Linked DNA regions of Prochlorococcus marinus CUG1415. The protein of the gene in region 1 interacts with the protein of each later gene in a pairwise test. Links are inferred from orthologs where the notes say so. Each region holds a gene or a part of one and is shown on either strand. Other genes may lie near its edges. The genes, in order: rpe and eno.

What was found.
Region 2: the proteins of rpe (region 1) and eno interact in binary tests that used the Escherichia coli proteins (3 or more experiments, as listed by UniProt). The link is inferred for Prochlorococcus marinus CUG1415 from one-to-one orthologs.

The regions. Positions count from the first base shown.
Region 1 is NZ_JAAORL010000001.1:735,117-738,360, forward strand. Bases 330-3,236 are described here. They hold rpe (ribulose-phosphate 3-epimerase), read right to left. Parts: upstream 2,209-3,236; coding sequence 1,450-2,208; downstream 330-1,449. Other genes in these bases: lptB (LPS export ABC transporter ATP-binding protein), read left to right, coding at 330-396; ccsB (c-type cytochrome biogenesis protein CcsB), read left to right, coding at 510-1,439; glpX (class II fructose-bisphosphatase), read left to right, coding at 2,398-3,236. Also shown: more of lptB, read left to right, coding at 1-329; more of glpX, read left to right, coding at 3,237-3,244. UniProt on the Escherichia coli protein: Catalyzes the reversible epimerization of D-ribulose 5-phosphate to D-xylulose 5-phosphate.
Region 2 is NZ_JAAORL010000001.1:210,648-213,966, forward strand. Bases 44-3,025 are described here. They hold eno (phosphopyruvate hydratase), read left to right. Parts: upstream 44-879; coding sequence 880-2,172; downstream 2,173-3,025. Other genes in these bases: HA143_RS01145 (ATP-dependent Clp protease ATP-binding subunit), read right to left, coding at 44-616; HA143_RS01155 (ABC1 kinase family protein), read right to left, coding at 2,178-3,025. Also shown: more of HA143_RS01145, read right to left, coding at 1-43; more of HA143_RS01155, read right to left, coding at 3,026-3,319. UniProt on the Escherichia coli protein: Catalyzes the reversible conversion of 2-phosphoglycerate (2-PG) into phosphoenolpyruvate (PEP). It is essential for the degradation of carbohydrates via glycolysis.

The DNA.
Region 1 (3,244 bases):
ATTAGAAATAGAAGAGAACAATTAATTAATGAATTTAATTTGAATAATTTTGTAGATAACTATGGTTTTCAACTCTCAGGTGGAGAGAGAAGGAGGTGTGAGATAGCGAGAGCTCTTACTGTAGGTAGAAAAGGGCCTAAATATTTATTACTAGACGAACCGTTCGCTGGAATCGATCCTCTAGCTGTTAATGATTTAAAGAACCTAATTCTTAAATTAAGTGGTGACGGGGTAGGGATTCTTATTACAGACCATAATGTGAGGGAAACCCTTTTAATTACCAATAAGTCATATGTATTAAGTGAAGGAAAAATTTTGGCTTACGGATCATCAATTGAATTAGCAGATAATCAAATAGTCAAAAAGTATTATTTGGGAGATAATTTTAAACTTTGAAATCCTTTTGCAAATTAAATTAAAACTTATTTATTAAAGATTTACTCATATAAATATGATTTAAATTATTATTTGGATGTCATTAAATATTAAAACTTGATAAATTCCTAGAAATGATAATAGATAATCTTTTTAAAAATTTAATATATGACCCGGTTTCATTGCTAGGGATTTTAGTCTTTTATATTTTATTAGTTAATTTACCAATATCTTTAATTGCAGTTTTCAAAAAAAAGTCTTCTTTTACTGTAAGACTTCTTACGATTCTAGTGAATTTGTTTATAACATTACAATTACTTTTTAGGTGGTCAATTTCTGGACACTTTCCTATTAGCAATTTGTATGAATCTCTTTATTTCCTTACTTGGGGGATCTCAATAGGACAACTATTGATTGAGAGGGAATATCAATCTCCCATAATCCCCTCAATTGCTATACCTATTCAGTTGCTGACTGTTGCTTTTGCTTGTTTTGTTTTGCCAGAAGATTTGAAATTATCATCCAACTTGGTTCCAGCTTTAAGATCTAGTTGGTTAGTGATGCATGTTAGTGTCGTAATGCTTAGTTATGCGGCATTGATAATAGGTTCTTTACTTTCAGCTTCTGTTTTGTTCATTAATAAAAATAAACCGCTTCAAATCAGAAGTAGTTCTACAGGTATAGGAGGGTTCAAAATTTCTAATAAATATACTTTAAATGATTTAGTTGATTCTATTGAATTTTCTCATTCAGAAGAATTAGATACATTAAGTTATCGTTCTATATTAATAGGTTTTGTTCTTTTGACTCTCGGTTTAATTTCAGGTGCGGTTTGGGCTAATGAGGCATGGGGCACATGGTGGAGTTGGGATCCAAAAGAAACGTGGGCATTTATCTCATGGTTGTTTTATGCTGCTTATCTGCATATGAGAATAAGTAAAGGTTGGCAAGGACGAAGACCAGCATTAATGGCAACTACAGGCTTCCTAGTGGTTTTAGTCTGTTATTTAGGAGTTAATTTCTTAGGAATAGGTTTACATAGTTATGGATGGATATTTGGGTAATTTGTTAATCTCATTGCGGTTCTGAAAGAACCTTCCCTTTTTGTGCTTCTTGTGCAACTTTTCTCAAGTCATCACATCCCTCTTTTAATGTTGGATAAGCAAACATTCCACTGCCTGCAATAAAACAATTAGCACCAGCATCGGCACATTGTGAAATGGTCCAATTTGCTTTTATGCCACCATCAACTTCTATGTCCACATTTAAGTTTTTTTCGATAATAAAGTTTCTTATTTTTCTGATTTTATTTAGCATTGTTGGTATATAAGCTTGTCCTCCAAAGCCTGGATTAACTGTCATAACCAAAACATGATCAACCATATCCATAATGTTTTTAATCATTTCAAATGGAGTATGAGGGTTTAATGCAACAGAAGGAGATCCTCCTAGGTCTCTTATTCTTCCTAGAACTCTATGCAAATGAATATTTGCTTCGGCATGAGCTATTACTACTCCTGGTTCCCCATTTGCTCCTTTTGTAGCGTTTACATAAGATTCCAGCATGGTTTCACAATTGTATTGACTCACCATTAATTGAGTTTCAAAAGGTACATTGCAATATTTCCTGCATGCAGAAATCATTTCAGGACCAAATGTAAGATTTGGCACGAAATTCCCATCCATTACATCAAATTGAATTCTATCTACTCCAGCCTCCTCAAGCTCTTTCACACATGCCCCCATATTTGCCCAATCCGCTGGTAAAACAGAAGGAATTATTTGAATTGGTCTATTAACACCAGCTAAATTTGTTTGCTTTGACTCAGTCATTTAATTTTTAAAATATTTAATAAAGATACTATATTTAGTTGTTTATTCCTAATTTCAAGTCACGGCCTGATAAAGTAACAGCTGTAAAGAGTTAAAAAAAGCTTAATTAGCATAATAATTCTCATAAAAAATGACATTTTTTATGAGATCATACTCAAAACCTTTTAGAAAATCCTCAAAAATTTAATTGTGAATCAAACATTAATTCAAGAAATTCTCGAAGTTGTCGAGCAAGCAGCAATTGCCTCAGCAAAACTAACAGGACTTGGTCAAAAAGATGAAGCTGATGCCGCAGCTGTCGAAGCAATGAGATTGCGAATGGGCAAAATTGAAATGAAAGGGAAAATTGTTATTGGAGAAGGTGAAAGAGATGAAGCACCTATGCTTTATATAGGAGAAGAGGTAGGTAGTGGAAGTGGACCAGGGGTTGACTTCGCAGTAGATCCTTGTGAAGGAACTAATCTTTGTGCGAATAATCAAAGAGGTTCTATGGCGGTTTTGGCAGCCTCTGATACAGGCGGTCTTTTTAATGCTCCTGATTTTTACATGAACAAATTAGCAGCTCCTCCTGCTGCTAAAGGGAAAGTAGATATTAGAAATTCGGCTACTGAAAACTTAAAGATTCTTAGTGATTGTTTGGATCTTTCTATTGATGAACTTACTATTGTTGTAATGGATAGAACTAGGCATAAAGATTTAATTAAAGAGATTCGAGGATGTGGAGCAAAAGTACAACCTATTTCTGATGGTGATGTTCAAGCTGCGATTGCATGTGGTTTTGCTGGGACTGGGACACATTGCTTGATGGGTATAGGTGCAGCTCCAGAAGGTGTTATTTCAGCTGCTGCAATGAGAGCTCTAGGAGGACACTTTCAAGGACAACTAATTTATGATCCAGCAATTGCTCAAACTTCTGAATGGGCTGATTATACAAAAGAAGGAAATATAAAACGTCTAAATGAAATGGGCATAACCGATATAGATAAAATTTATGAAGCTAATGAATTGGCATCGGGAGAAAATGTTGTGTTCGCTG
Region 2 (3,319 bases), 520 kb from region 1 along the record:
CATCTTTTTCAATTTGTTTGTTGGTTTCTATTTGAAGTGCACTTTTAGGTAATGGAACAATAGCTTTTTCTAATTTTTCTTCTTTGAGTAAAGTCTCTTTGTTTCCGTCAAAATTAGATTGATTATTTATCTCCATTAGATTCTTATACTCAAAAGAAGCTTTCGATTGATTAATATTTGGGAAAAACTTTAATTCTTCCTCTAATTTTTCAATTGAAAGATTACCTTCTTGAAAAACATAATTACCAATTCTTAAATCTCTACCAAGAGCAATTAGTAAATGTGGGATTTCTATGAATCTTGATCCCCATTGAATTTTTATCTGATTTGCATTATCTAATAAAATTTCTAGATCTTCTCCGATAGTAAAAATATCTGATTCATTTGTTGGGGTCTCTTCTAAAAAGTCTTCTGTTATATCTAAAACTGTATCTTGATCTATTGATAATTTTTCAATGAAAGCAAAGAATTCACTTGATGCAAACAATGTATGAATTATGTGTTCAATATTAAATTCGCTATGATCCCATTTTTTGGCAGTTTCTTCCCCTAATAGAAGAAGATTCCAACTTATATCGCTAAAAAGTTCAGGACTTGATGTAAGGGTTTCTGTCATAAACTATAAAAACTATAGTTGATTATTATTTGATATTCTAAGTAAGATCTGTATTAATAATCATCCAATAATTTTCAATTTGTAAGATGAAATTGAAAAATATGCTTATTTAAGGCATTATGCAGTGTTTGGAATTTTAAAAAGCCTAAATTTATTTCTAAGTTGTTCTGAAATCAAGAAATTAGATTTGGTTAAAATATATATTTCAGATATTAGCCAAATAGTTCAGCTATTAATAGGATTTAAATAGTAATAATTAAATTGTGAAAGAAACTATTGATTTTCTTATTGACACTATTGAAGCGAGGCAAGTCCTTGATTCAAGAGGCAATCCGACTGTAGAGGCAGAAGTATTTTTGGAATGTGGGGCAAGTGGTAGAGCAATTGTTCCTAGCGGAGCTAGTACTGGTGCTCATGAGGCACATGAATTAAGAGATGGCGGTTCAAAATATATGGGCAAAGGTGTCTTAAATGCTGTTAATAAAATTCATGAAACAATATCGCCTGCTTTATGTGGTTTATCAGCTTTAGATCAGACTGCGGTAGATAACTTAATGATTGAAATTGATGGAACTCCTAATAAGTCCAACCTTGGGGCAAATTCAATCCTCGCAGTAAGCCTTGCAACTGCTAGAGCGTCTGCAAATGCTTTAGATATACCCTTGTATAGGTATCTTGGCGATCCTTTATCCAATCTTCTTCCAGTCCCCTTGATGAATGTAATCAATGGAGGTGCTCATGCACCAAATAGTCTTGATTTTCAGGAATTTATGGTTGTACCACATGGAGTTCAAAATTTCAGTGAATCACTAAGAATGGGTACTGAAATTTTTCACTCATTAAAATCATTACTGGATAAAAAATGTCTATCTACTGCTGTAGGTGATGAGGGCGGATTCGCACCTGATTTATCATCGAGCGAAGAAGCGGGAGACTTACTGTTAGAAGCTATTCAAAAAGCTGGATTTATTCCTGGTGAGCAAGTTTCTTTAGCTTTAGATGTTGCTAGTACTGAATTTTATAACAATGGTATTTATCAATATGAAGGAAAAAGTTTGAATAGTTCTGAAATGATTTCATATCTTTCAAGATTAGTTTCTAATTATCCAATAGTTTCAATAGAAGACGGTTTAGCAGAAGATGATTGGGAGGGTTGGTCAGAATTAAACAAAGAACTAGGAAATAAAGTTCAGCTTGTAGGTGATGATTTATTCGTTACTAATACAGAAAGGTTAAGGAAAGGGATTATGGGGAAATCTGCTAATTCAATCCTAATAAAGGTAAATCAAATTGGAACATTAACTGAAACTTTGGAAGCTATTGATTTAGCTAAAACCTCAGGTTTCACAAGTGTTATAAGTCATAGAAGTGGTGAGACTGAAGATACAACAATTGCTGATTTATCTGTCGCTACAAGATCTGGTCAGATCAAGACAGGTTCTTTGAGTAGAAGTGAAAGGATTGCAAAATATAATAGGCTTTTAAAAATTGAAGAGGAGTTGGGCAATCAAGCAAAATTTGCTGGTGCTTTAGGTTTGGGTCCCAAAAATATATAATTTTTCTAGCGCTTAAGTTTTTCTAAACGTGAGCCTTTACTCATACTTAATTGGCATTTTATCCAATCAATACTTATGGGTAGTGCAAAAAATAATGGTAGTAATGCAAAATTATTTTGTTTATTAGTTACAAGTAAAGCAGAGGCAATTGATAAGCTTCCTATAAGAATTGAATGGCCTAATGTTTTTTGCGCAGTAAACATTTTTTTAAATTGTCTATCAGACTCTCCCATTCGAATTTGTAATTGTAAATCGCCCTGCTCTAATCTTTCTAAACTTTCATCTATTCTTTTGGGAATTCCTACAGCTTTGGATCCTAGTTCACCTACTTGCTTTCCAAATTGGTTAATTAAATCGTTAGGAGTTGGATTATTAGAAGTCATAAGTTCTATTAAATAAGGCTTGGTAACTGATACAAGATTAAACCCTGGGTCAAGCATTCTGCCAACTCCTTCAAAAGTTGACAAAGCTCTCATTACAAATATTAAATCTACTGGCAGCTGAAATGGTGTTTCATAAACAAGCTCGTATAAGTCTCCAGATAATTTTTCAATTATATTTGGACTAAATGGTGGAGTTAAGGCCTCTTTAAGCATTAATCTGACTAATCTTCTGATTGGTCCGATATCAATATCTTTTGAAATTAGACCAGCTTGTTGTAATTGCTCTACGAGTGATGAGGCGTCTCTTAATGCAGCCGCCTTAACCATTGCCCCTAATCTTGTTTGAAGGTTATTTGAGATATTTCCCATCATGCCAAAATCATAAAAAATTAATTTACCTGTATTTGAAACAGCTAAATTACCTGGATGAGGATCTGCATGAAAAAAACCATAATTCACTAATTGTTTGAGATAGCTTATTGCACCTATTTCTGCAATTTTTGGCAGATCAATTTTTTGGGATTGTAATTTTTCTATATCGCTTATTTTTGTTCCTTCTAGATAACTTAAACAAAGCAATTTTTCACTACTCATATCCCAAATTACTTCTGGAATTTCAACATTTTTATCATCAAGGAATTGCTGTCTAAATCTTGCTGCATATTGTGCTTCACAATTAAAATCAAGCTCCTTCATAAGAACTTTCCGACACTCTTTAGCAATCTCAACCCAGTTTCTACCTCTGCTCCAATTCTTATTTTTCT